Regions from separate parts of the Paenibacillus sp. LRG-1 genome, predicted to be linked through region 1. Evidence: riboswitches for the same ligand, from Rfam matches in the RefSeq annotation. Region 1 holds a riboswitch; the other holds the start of a gene.
What was found. Region 1 has a riboswitch for cyclic di-GMP ahead of ACUUJN_RS06135 (glycosyl hydrolase). Riboswitches for the same ligand answer to the same signal wherever they lie in the genome.
Positions count from the first base shown of each region.

Region 2: it holds a riboswitch for cyclic di-GMP, as region 1 does, so the genes downstream of both, ACUUJN_RS02160 (collagen binding domain-containing protein) here and ACUUJN_RS06135 (glycosyl hydrolase) in region 1, are expected to answer to the same signal.

Region 1 covers NZ_CM170126.1:1,415,989-1,422,577, reverse strand. Annotated here, with positions in the region: gene ACUUJN_RS06140 (hypothetical protein) at 1-91, opposite strand, end outside; gene ACUUJN_RS06135 (glycosyl hydrolase) at 140-1,720, opposite strand; cyclic di-GMP riboswitch class I at 1,734-1,814, opposite strand; gene ACUUJN_RS06130 (sugar phosphate nucleotidyltransferase) at 1,970-3,346, opposite strand; gene ACUUJN_RS06125 (UDP-glucose dehydrogenase family protein) at 4,006-5,334, opposite strand; gene ACUUJN_RS06120 (glycosyltransferase) at 5,340-6,440, opposite strand; gene ACUUJN_RS06115 (glycosyltransferase family 4 protein) at 6,469-6,589, opposite strand, start outside.
Region 2 covers NZ_CM170126.1:477,463-484,051, reverse strand. Annotated here, with positions in the region: gene ACUUJN_RS02180 (NAD(P)H-dependent oxidoreductase) at 1-82, shown strand, start outside; gene ACUUJN_RS02175 (TIGR02328 family protein) at 187-567, opposite strand; gene ACUUJN_RS02170 (DUF445 domain-containing protein) at 601-1,857, opposite strand; gene ACUUJN_RS02165 (AraC family transcriptional regulator) at 2,451-3,332, shown strand; cyclic di-GMP riboswitch class I at 3,383-3,463, shown strand; gene ACUUJN_RS02160 (collagen binding domain-containing protein) at 3,657-6,589, shown strand, end outside.

The DNA.
Region 1 (6,589 bases):
ATATAAACCAAGCGATCATCGCTATAGCTACGACCGCTAGTAGTCCAGATAAAACTACTGAATACCTATGGGATAACCATTTTTTTATCATATGATCCACCCTCTCTCCTCAAATTTTTTGACCGGGAAAGAGTATCAATCAAGGAAGAAACAAAGCGTTTCCGGGAATCACCGCTTTCGCTTCATGCTGACTTTCCCACATTAGACGTGCCATCGCGTCGCCTTTTTCATCATAGTATTCCACTTTTAAATCTACCATTTTGCCTGCTTCCAAAGTAATACTACCTTTACGCTCTGTCCAGCTTTGTTTGAACCAGCTGTCAATAACCAACTTGCCATCTACCCATACACGGATACCGTCATCAGATATCGTTGTGAACGTATAGGTCTCGCTATATTGCGGTTTGATTTTACCCGTCCAGCGAACCGAGAACTGATCGGCATTCACCTTTGGATCAGCTGCATTGGCACGCCAGTTGTAGTCCAGCTTGCTATCTGTACGGATCAAAGCAGGACTTCCGCTCAAATTCATATTGTTAAAATATTCGCCCTGCAGCCCGTTCACATATACCACATCAGGAACGGAAGGAGGAGCCGGAGTCGGAGCCGGGATAGGCTCACTTTGCCCCTCGTCCGGTAAGGTCGGTACGTCTGTCCCAGGTTGTTCGATTGCTGCCAGCCCATTTTTCACATCATCCCGCGTCAAACTCTTCGAATCATTCATATAATCCTGAATTTGATTTGTTGTGTTATTCTCAGTCAGCATCTTGCCCCAAGTCATGGAATATACCCATTTAGGTTGAGCCTGCAATACCTCAGAACTAGGCATCTCACCGTGCTCCCCAATGGCAATCGGCTTATTCCGTGCCAGCCCGAGCAGACCTTCGTAATGACTTTGCTTAAAATCATTGTTGTAAATGTCTACTGCCAAAATGTCCACTTTGTCATCCCCCGGGTATTTTGGGGTATACGGGACAGTATACGAATTGGGCGCATTCGGACTCCATACCCACAGCAGATTGTTCAATTGATGTGTGTTTGTAAAACGGTCATACATGATATTCCATAGCTGATTGAAATTAGTTTTGTTTCCCCACCAGAACCAGTCACCATTCATTTCGTGGTAAGGTCTCCACAAAACCGGAACCCCTGCATCACGAAGCTGCTTTAACGATACAGCGACCTTATCCAGATCGGCAATGAGGAGGTTATACTGCGTAGTACCTGGGGTCACGTATTTGTTGAACTCCGCCTGACTTACTTTCGCCTGTACATTGGCCCAAGTCAGTGGCCTACCTGGTAGCGCTTCATGAAAAGTCATCGTCACAATTCCACCGGATCTGTCCCAACGGATAGCACTATCGACGACATTTTTACGTTGTGCTGCTTCCGTAGCGTCAGATTGACCAGAGATAGCTCCCATCTCATAGCCGTGTACACCAACATATGCCTGACTGATTTTTTGGACCTTGTTACTTAATTCATCTGGACTTTCCAAATAATCATGCTGACCGGTGACTATTTTTTTCCCTGAGATGTTGAGTAAATAATTGTATAGTTCACGGGCCTGAGTAGAAGCGTCCGAATTAACAGGTTGTAATGAAGCAGCATTCGCCACAGACAGAGAATCTCCAAAACCGACGGGCAACAATGAAAAAAGCATAACAACGGGGAGTACATGACGTATCAGTCGATACAGAGGAATAAAATTGAATCTCACTTTCGCTCTTCCTTTCGGTAGCCAGGCTGCCATCCTTGTGGAAGGCCCTTTAGCTTTGCGTACCTGCCTTTCGACAGGGCTGCGTTTATCGTTGGAAGGAGTTTGGATTCCTTCTTACCCTAAGTATCGACTTTTTTTTACCAAAATTTAATAGGTCATGTTCATGAATTTACAGGTTTTCGCCCAATTTCGACAGTTTAGGCTATGAATTTTCATGAATTCGTCTTTTTTTCGTTTTTACGAAAATAATTAGGAGATAAATTGGTGACGGGAAATTTCATTCCAATCCATACAAAAGCGGACAATATCCTCTTCAACCAACTCAGAGCCAGTCTGCACCTCAATAAAGTCCACATCGGTCACTGCCAAAATGCTATGCTTCGTCCCTTCAGGGATACGTACTACGTCACCAGCCTTCACTTTGTGCAGCTTCTCATTCAAAATAATTTCCGCTTCACCGCTAATAATGGTCCAGATTTCACTTCGTTTGAAATGAAGCTGGTAGCTGATATTTTTGCCTTTCCGTACGCGGATTCGTTTGGTCAATACCTCGTTACCCTCGTCATACTTGACATAATCCACAACCCGATACTGTCCCCAACGACGTTCTTCATACATTGGACGCTGATCATGAGCCTTGAGCACTTCCTTAATGCGAGGACTTTCTGCCTTATTGGTCACAAGAATGCCATCCGGGCTAGCGGCTACGATCAGATCATTCGTTCCAATGATCGCCACAGGAATGTCTAACTCGTTAATAAGGCTCGTATTGACGCAATCCTCCGTTACTACACCTCTGCCCACTTGTTGATTAGACATTTCTTCTGTGAGCGTATTCCAGGTACCCAAATCCTTCCAAAAACCATCATACGGAAGAACTACGATGTCCTTTTCCTTCTCGACTACTTCATAGTCAAAGCTGATTTTTTCCAGAGATGCGTATTGCTTTTGCATTTCTTCATAATTAAGCGGCAACCCCTTGGATGCCAAGATATCCAGCAAATAACTTAATTTGAATGCAAAAACCCCGCAGTTCCATAGAGCATTGCGTTCAATCAGACGCTCCGCCTGCTCCCGGTCGGGTTTCTCTTGAAAATGGCTCACTTCACGGTAGCCTGTGCTACCTTGAGTGGCATCGTTTTTCGGAATAATGTAACCATATTTCTCTGAAGGATAGGAAGGGACAACCCCGATTAAAGCAAGCTTGCCTTCACTCTCCTGAAGCGTATGTTCCAGCTGGGCTACGGAAGCGAAGAAAGCATCCTCAACATAAGGATCTACAGGCAATATTGCTATAATTTCATCAGGTGAAACACCTGCAATGGAATATAGATAAGTCGCTGTCAGCGCAATCGCAGGAAAGGTGTCTCTGCGTTCCGGCTCAACAATAATGCGCGTATTCGGCCCGACCTGACTCTGGATCATTTCGACCTGTGCTCTCCCTGTCGCAATAAACGAGGATTCTGATAATCCGTTGTCTCCCAATTGTCTCCATACCCGCTGTACCATGGATTCCGAAATCCCCTCCGGGCTCTCCAGTACCTTCAAAAATTGTTTGGAACGGGAATCGTTGGACAAAGGCCATAATCTTTTACCGGAACCACCAGACAAAAGTACGAGCTTCATAACTCTCCACTTCCTCTCTATATTGGTTGGATGATCGTTCTGATGATGAGTTGACTACCCGCTACGGTATGAATTTAATCTTATGATCGCTGTTGGACCGGGATTCACTCGATTATATAAAATCTATATAGGTTTGAATCCCACTAAGCTTATGCTTCCGATGCGAGCTTTCCTTTGGAAAGCTTTCAGGCGAACGCTCCGCTTCTCCAGATTCAAATCCATCCCTGCGCTACTCAAAAATGCATCATGCCGATCATACCGTTTATTGCAAAAGGCACGACCGGACATTATTAAGTCCGATCAGCCTGTAAAATCTCACGCTTGGCGTTTACCTGCCTTGCTTCACAGGAGCGGCGCCGCGGTACAGCCGCATGGCGCTTTGATCGGAAGGAGCGGCATCAACCGCGCCGCTCCTTCCGATACGCCCTTCCTACTCCCACCCCATAAGGTGGGAGATTAAAAACCGTGACTCTATGCGGGAAAAGCAGCGGAGCGGTCCATTTGAATCTGGAGAAGCGCTAGCGTTCGCCTTTGCAGTGAGATTCTTACCTTGGAATGTTTTATATAATCCAAAGAATCCCACTGCAACAGCGATCGGAAGATCGAATGGAACGCGCAGCGCCTCCAACCCGCCACAGTCACTTTTTAATCTGTCACTTTTAAACCTCTACCTTATCCCGATTCCACCCACTCATCCGCGGACGACCCACGGAGTAGTATTCCAGCCCGGAGCCTTGGATCTGTTCCTCACCGAATACGTTACGACCGTCAATGAGAACCGGTTTGTGCAGAATGGAGGCCAGTTGTACGAGATCAACTTTTTTGAACTCTTCCCAATCGGTCAACAGGCACACAGCGTCGCTACCTTCAGCGGCTTGCTGTGGGGACAAGCACCATACAATATTCGGGTGATCCACGCGCTCCTTGAATTTATCCATCGCAATAGGATCATACAGCTTGACAATAGCGCCTGCCTGAATGAGCGTTTCTACGATTTCCAGTGCTGGAGCTTCGCGGATGTCATCTGTATTTGGCTTGAAGGCGAGGCCCCAAATGCCAATGGACACACCGTTCAGTTGACCCAGCGATTCGCGCAGCTTGGATACAATCATAAAGCGCTGGTCGGTATTCACCTCGACCACCGATTTCAACAACTTAAATTCATAGTCTACATTACCTGCAATTTGGATAAGCGCATTTGTGTCTTTCGGAAAGCAAGAGCCACCATACCCGATCCCTGCTTGTAGAAAAGAGGAGCCAATCCGTTTGTCCATACCCATACCGTCAGCCACACAGGTTACATCGGCGCCAACCTTTTCGCAAATATTAGCGATTTCGTTAATGAACGAAATTTTAGTTGCCAGAAACGCATTGGACGCGTATTTGATCATTTCAGCACTACGGATATCCGTCACATAGATTTTATCCGTGAAGACCTGATGCAGAGTGACCATGGTTTCACGCAATCCTGTATTGTCCAAACCAATAATGATGCGATCCGGATGAAGCGTATCATTGATGGCTGAGCCTTCTCTCAAGAACTCCGGCGCGGAGACGATATCGAAAGACAAACTCGTGTGACGAGCCAACACGTCCTTAATCTTTTCGTTCGTTCCGACAGGTACAGTACTCTTGGTCATAATAATCTTATACCCGTTCATGGCTTTCCCAACATCAGCGGCCGCCTGTTCAATGTACGACAAATTCGCCTCGCCGTTAGCCAGAGAAGGCGTACCTACCGCCAAAATTACGATATCCGAGCGGCGTACCGCATCGGCCAAATCCGAGGTGAACTCCAACCGGCCCGCTTCCAGATTCAACGCGATCAATTCCTCAATACCCGGTTCATAAATCGGAGATTCTGCCCGGTTCAACATGTCGATTTTGTGCTGCTCCAGATCGACACAAATCACCTCATTACCTTTTTGCGCAAAACATACACCCGAGACGAGCCCAACGTATCCAGTACCGATTACAGCCAGCTTCATTCCGTTCATCCTCCTTTTAGAAAGTTCACATAGGCTTGTTCTACATACTTTTTTAATTGATCCTTGAAGTTTTCTTCATCAAATTTGCGGGCATGGGTAATGATATCGTCCACATTCCATGCATGTTGCTCAACCTTTTCGACGGCCTCCAGCACATCCTCTACTTGATGCTTGCGGAAAAATACGCCGTTCACATGAGGAACAATCGTATCCAGCGCTCCCCCACCCTGAAAAGCGATGACAGGCCGTCCGGCCGCATTCGCCTCCAAAGGCGTAATACCGAAGTCCTCTTCACCCGGAAAAACGAGCGCTCGGCATTCTGCCATCAGCTTGTTAACCTCTTCATCCTCAAGCCTGCCGAGGAACTCAATGTTCGGGGCAGCCATACCTTCGAGTCGTTTACGGTCTGGTCCTTCACCCACAATGCGCAGCTTGAGACCGTTACGTTTGAATGCTTCGATCGCGAGATCGATGCGCTTGTAGGACACCAATCGGGATACGATCAGGTAATAGTCACCGATGTTTGTAGCGCGTTTAAAACGGGATGTATTAATAGGTGGAAAAATCACATCCGAATCCCTTTGGTAATAGTGCAAAATTCTTCGTTTAACAACCGAAGAGTTGGCAACAAACTGGTCTACGTTGCGAGAAGTTTTGGCATCCCATGTTTTCAACCGGTTCATGTACAGCTTGAGCATGTTTTTGAGCAGGTTGGATTTGGACTGCCGGGCCATATATGTATCGTAATCCCAGGCAAACCGCATCGGTGTGTGACAATAACAAATGTGAAACGTATGTTTGGGTACCTGGATGCTTTTCATAAATGCACTGCTGGAGCTTAAAACAATGTCGAAATCCCTAAAATCAAAATCACGTATAGCAATGGGATACAGCGGCAGCACTCCTTTGAAGTTGTCCTTCACCCCTGGGACTTTTTGTAGCCAAGTGGCTCTAATATCCGCATCCTTCAAGTTACGCGACAGGCGGTCGTCGCTGAACACCGTTGTGAAGATAGGAGCCTCCGGATACATATCGTGGAATACCTCTACTACCCTTTCCGCTCCGCCCATTTGGATTAAGTAATCGTGTGCTATCGCTATTTTCATCTGAATCATCCTTTAACGCGAATGTCGGTCAGACTCCTGCCAACAAACCCTTATAGTAATGAACTATATCCTTAACTGTGTTCTCGATGACAAAATGCTTTTTGACCCGTTCCATCCCTCTCTCACCCATCTGCTGACGTTCTTGTGGA
Region 2 (6,589 bases), 940 kb from region 1:
TGCCTTCGGTTATCGCGCTCATGAACCCAAGCGGGAAAAATCCAGACAACCGCTGGAAAAGGTCACCCGCTGGATTCTGTAATCTAATATCCCGAGTCTCTCCCCCAAGCACTGAACACTGAAGCATCAAAAAAGCGGGCTTGCGGCACTTCATCTGAATGATGAACATACCGCAGCCCGTCTTTTTTAGGTCACTTCAATCTCTATTAAAATACCCTTGGAAGCCAGGTTATCCAGGCACTCCTTCATATACTCATCGTCATGCTCCACATATGCACCCGCGCCTGCCAGTTCCTCACCCAGCTCCGCCTCCCAAGGCTCACACTGCTTACCGCGATACAACGGCTGTTCCCATAGTGGATCAACATTGTACCCTCTGCTTTTCATTTCGTCCATAATGAGCCTATGATAGCGCACCAGCAGCATTGGGTGATAATCGAACACATAATTCACGGTGGCGTGTGGCTTGCCCCACCCATTCCCGCGCAGGGCACAGCACTCACGATGTTGCCCCAACAGTTGCGGACGGGGTAACCTGTCGATTAAATGTTCATGCCAAAGCCTCATGCTTCCACAACCCTATCTGTAGCTTTTTCTGGTCTATTGGATTAGCATACGGATACCTGTCAGCACAATGCCGATCAGGAAGCCTGTAACTGCGCCGTTAATACGTATCCACTGCAAATCCTGTCCCAGTTTGTCCTCCATCAGTGCAATCAGGGATTTGTTATCCATTTTGTCTACATTTTCGCGTACCAAGTTACCAATTCGACTATGGTTGGCTTCCACCAGTCCAGTAATACCTTCCACAATTCGCACATTGATCTTGTCCAGCAGCTCGGTATTCCCTCTTAAATCAGTCAGCATCCGATCCAATAGCGGTAAAATATAGGTCTGCACATAGCTTCCGTCTTCCATGTAGTCCAATAAGCGTATACGCAGTTCTTCCATTTTGCCCAGCACTGACGCATCGCCTTCCCAGGCTTCAACAAGGCTATCCTTCCAGCCGTTCAACCCTTCCTGAACCGTATCTTTCGTCGCCAATCGGGTCACCTGTGTTCTCAGACCATCCAGCACGGCCTGGCGGCGCGGGTGCTCTTCCCTTTGCAGTTCTGCTACCTGATCCAGCAGGAAATGACGAATCATTTCACCCATACGCTCTTCGTTCAGATAGCCGAGGAATGCGTTCAAGGCAAACTGCATCAGCCCGCTCACCTGCAAACCACTAACAGCCTGCATCCCTAAGGTGCCCAGCGTATAACCCGTTTCGGGTCGCAAAAGCCAGGACTCTGCTTGCTCCAGCGTGTAATCCAGTGCGCGGCGATCATAGCCCTTCTCGCTGGTCTGACGAGCAAGCGCCTCTAGCAGCGGTCCGGTGTCAAAGTCAGTCACCTGCCGCTTGAGCTCTGCCACGATGACCGGAGCCAATTCCGCGAGCGGGAGCGACTGGACGAGACGCTTGGCAAGAACATCTATGGATGCCGCCGCCTCCGGCGTGCGCATTCCTTTTTCCACACCGCCCAGTACCAAATCGGCCAAACGAATATCTGCAATTTTAGACGCAATGCTGTCTTTGTTTAGCAGGTTATTTTCCACGGTACTCACCAATGCATTCGTGAGCTTGTCCCTATTTTTAGGAAGCAGCGCCGTATGTGGTATCGGAATGCCTAGCGGATGACGGAACAAAGCAGTGACAGCGAACCAGTCTGCCAGTCCCCCTACAAGTCCTGCCTCAAAAGCTCCGGCTAATAAACGAGCCCAGCCATATTGCTGGAAGGGCAATGTGGCTGCAAAGCCTGCCCCTAGAATAACGAGCGACCAAGCCGCTGCGGTTTTCGTACTTTTTGGTTTTCCCATCCTGTAATCCTCCAAACTGACTGTCGAGTAAGTAAAGCACTATACCTGTATTACCCATCATATCATTGCCCGTGTCATTTCCAAAGTTGAAAGCACTTTTGATGAAACGCGCAAGGGCACTTTTTGCGTAATTTTTTATGCATATATCTCTCTTTTTTACATTCATGTTTGTGAACAAAATCACAGCACTGGGCCCAAACTCTTATTTTCAATAATAAGCCTTACGAACCATTTTAACAAAACCAAGTCCCAATTTTTTTAAACCGAAAGGAGAAGTGAACAAGAAAGTTGAATGGGCATAAGATACCTTTTTTCAGTACCATTTTGGTATTTGACCTCAGAAAGGATTTGAATCCATGATAACCCCAGATTCTTTCAACAGCATTCGACTTTTTCATATGGATTATCAGATTAAATATCCATAAAAAGCGAGACTCCCATAAAGCTCACACACATAATTTGATATATAGACATATTTGTTGTGATAAAATAAACTTTTATAAATAGGAAATCATGTTTAATCAGCCATTATATATTGGTAAATCAAACCAAGATATGCTAGATAAAATTGCTTTTTTGTAAAGGAATTGAATATGACAACAGACCAAAAAAACAACGTGGGCCTCTGGAATGGCGATCCGGTCGTAATTGTACGCACTCCCTCCGCTTTTGCCAAGCAATCCCTTTTATATATCCAGGAATTAGGCTACTTTCAAAAAACTTCTGCTTTTACGATGGAAAGGAAAGAACTTGCCTCTTTTTTGCTTGTCTTTACGTTGTCTGGTAAGGGAGAATTACTGTACCGGGACAAGAAATATATCATAAAACCTCAAGATTTGTTCTTTATTAATTGCGAGGAATATGTTCAATACAGCACCTCCGGTCATGAATCCTGGGAGTATATCAGCCTGTACCTGTATGGCAACCTGATCGAAAATTTTTACGAACAATTTGCCAAGCATAATAAACCGGTCATTTCCATGCATAATCCGCATATTATATTGGATAAGCTCCATGCTCTGATTTGCGGGCAGTCTGACAGAAGTCTTTCCGCTGAGCTGCTAACGTCCAGGCTCATTGGTGAAATACTAATGTGCATTTTGCAACATCCCTATGATCATCCGCATGTGAATGCTGAAACCCTCAGCGAAGTACGCCGGGTACAGCAATATTTGGATCAGTCCTACTGTGAGCGAATAACACTGGACTCGCTGGCAGACATGTTTGAATTAAACAAGTTTAATCTGGCTAAAAATTTCAAAAAGCAGATCGGTTTCTCTCCGATTGATTATCTCATTAATGTCCGTATCACAGCCGCTCAAAGCTGGCTTAAAACCAGTGACATGTCCATTGTGGATATCGCAAGGTACGTAGGGATTCCCAATACGAGCCATTTTATTAACCTATTCAAGGAGCATGTAGGAGAAACACCTCATTCCTTCCGCAAAAAATGGGGGAACCGTTCCAAGTTGTAAATGAGAGGTTACATGAAATCAGTTTGATAGATGATAGACGCACAAGCTATTCAAGTTAATGGCAAAACTGTCGAAAGGCAGTGACGCAAAACTATAGGGCCTTCCTATCCGGATGGCAGCCAGCTACCAGATGAACGAGCTTTTTATTATGTCTTTTTTACATAGATCCATCACAAATTGCTATGCCTCTCTCGAAGAAAGCCCTGATCGCTATGATCAGGGCTTTTTTTCTATTGGGATAGTCATGTCAGCCTAGCATGCTGAATATACTAATTTCGAACGAAGCATTACCATATTACGATGAATAGGAGAATCACTTGGAGCATGAGAACAAAAATAAATGTAATGATCATTGCCTTATTGCTCATTGTCCAAAGCTTTTTCAGCGCAACGCTGGCTTACGCAGATGCTCCAGCCCCAGAACTGCCGCAGAGTGCTGTATCTGATCCTACACCTACCGTTACAGATGCTGTATACGTTGTCCCAAACCTTGAACCTCCTGGGGAGATTCCTTCAAACACGGTCCCCTTCGTTCAAGGAGCAGTCAGTTCAAAGTCTCAACATGATGCAGCTCCGCAGAGCATATTAACGAAGTTGAGCCTGACCGACGAAGCAGGGCGTGTCATTGATGCGGTATATAGTCCAGACAGCCAATTCGACATCGGATCAGCCATCCAACTAGGCTATGAATGGGAGCTTCCTGACAATACCTATAAGTCAGGGGACACCTTCACCTTTCATTTACCAGAACAGTTTGTCATCTACACTGATATCTCATCTCCGTTAGTCACTACCGATGGAACCGTGGGATACTTCACAGTAGATCGTCAGGGCAAGGTTATCATGACCTTTAACCAATATGTAGAGAATCACTCCAATGTCAGCGGCAAACTACAAGTTAAAACCGAGTTTACGAAAGAAACGGTGAAAGGCAGTACAGAGATCATCATTGCGATTCCGATCAAAGGCGGGGTACAAACGGTCATCGTGAATGTAAAACCCCAGTCAGGGCCAACCCTAAGCAAACAAGGGAAAATAGAGGGCACCAATCAGATCGACTGGACCATTGATGTGAACAAACAACTAAACACCGTAAAGCATGCCCTCATCACCGATCCAATTCCTTCAGGGCTGGAACTCAGAAGAGACTCTATCCGGCTCTATCATCTACAAGTCAATATCGACGGCTCGACCGTTGTTCGAGACCTAGTGAATGCAAGTGAATATGCCATTGAAGCAGATCAAGCCGGGACAGGGTTTGTGATTCGTTTTCAAGACGATAGCATTAACACGGCCTATCAGATTCAATATTCCACGCGTATTATTGGCGATAAAACTCGTTTCTCCAACACAGCAACGCTTTCAGGAGATGCGATAGAGAACGTTGTTGCTACCGCTACTGTTCAGGTGGAACGTGGTGAATTTTTGTCCAAAAAGGTTGAAAAATATGATTATGCCACACAAACACTCTCGTGGGCCATAAGATATAACTTTAGCGAGACAAAAATCCCCGAAGCCAAAGCTCTTTTAATTGATCATTTCAATAAAACTCAAGAATTGCTGCCCGGTTCTTTGAAAGTATTTAAGGGAAACACACTGGAGGAGCTCCCATCGTGGGCGTATACTGTCATCCCAGTTGATTATCCGGACCGCAACGGCTTCAAACTTCAATTCAACTTCGACGTAGATTCAGCCTATACCATCCGATACCAGACTCAAGCCAGAGGCCGTGTCTATGATAATGGAAAAGTTATAAACATCATAACCTCGGATGGAACGCAGAAGATTGTATCGACGGAAATCATAAGCGGAGTTATGACTAAAATGTATGACACACCCAATTACAACACCAAAATCATACCTTGGGTGATTACCATCAATACAGACTTGTACATCATGAAAAATATTGTCATTCAGGATGTGTTTCCAAACGGGGGCTTGGCTTTGTTACCGGACACCCTGAAAATTCAAAGTGTTGACGGAACAACGGAGCTACGTGCGCCCACGGATTATGAGCTGGTTCCGCTATCACAGGACTATAAACAAGGATTTACGCTCATTTTTCATAAAGCCATTCAGAAGGCTTATACAATCAAGTATTCAACCACCTATAATAATGACTGGAAAACGGATACGACGAAGCCCGAGTTTCGTAATAAATCCCATATAGAATACCAGTTTGAAGACGGAGAAAGATCATCGCAAGGAGTGGAGTGCCCGATCTGGCCGGACTTTATGACACAACGAAACGGTGCCAAGCAAGGAAGCTATAATGCAACCTCCAAGCTCATTACCTGGGACATTAAAGCTAACTACAATCGCAAGATTCTGAATCACGCGGAAGTGAGAGACCCCTTGTTGCAAGGTCAGAAGTTACTGCCCGCCTCCGTAAAAGTATACGATATGACCTTGCTGGGATGGGGGGATGGCGTACAAAAAGGGGCTGAAATCCCAGCAGATCAATACACCATTATTCCTCCCTCCGAGCAAAATGGTAATGAATTGCGTATCCAGTTCAAGGAGCAAATACAGACTCCCTACTGGATTACCTTTCAAACTTCATTGGAAGGAGAACTGATTGAAAAAGAAATCCACAATCAAGCCCTTCTACTGGATGGACAAAAAACAGTCTCTGAATGGGCAGCGCAAGTCGCGGTACCTCATGGCGGAGAATATGTATCTAAAGTCGGTACACAAAATGGAAATAAGATCGATTGGAGCATCCGCATCAATGAAGGACAGTCCCATGTATCCAACGCTAAAATTATAGATCAGCCTAGCAACAATCAAATCCTAATTGAGGATTCCTTTCATTTGTACTCTACAATAATCGCTGCCAACGGAAATACCACCAAAAGCACCGAGTTGATTAGAAACCAAGATTACAAGCTGTATATCAAGACAGACGCTCAAGGCCAGCAAACTTTTGAAGTTACTTTTGCCAAGGATATTTCCACTGCTTTTATACTTGAATACCAATCGTTCATTCATGCTGAAGACAAAGCCAAGGTGAGTAATAAGGTTGCCTTTGAGGGGGATCGCTTGACGACAGAGATGCGGGAAACCAGCCAGGAAATCATCGTACGAACGTCTTCCGGCTCCGGTTCTGGCGGGGGTGTGACCGAAAGTCTTGAGCTGACCAAGGTAGATCAGGATATGCCTGACAAGGTACTGCCTGGCGCACAGTTTGCGCTCTATGATAAAGGTCAAAAAAGAGCCCCGCTCATTCAGACCACCAATGCGGAAGGCAAAATCAT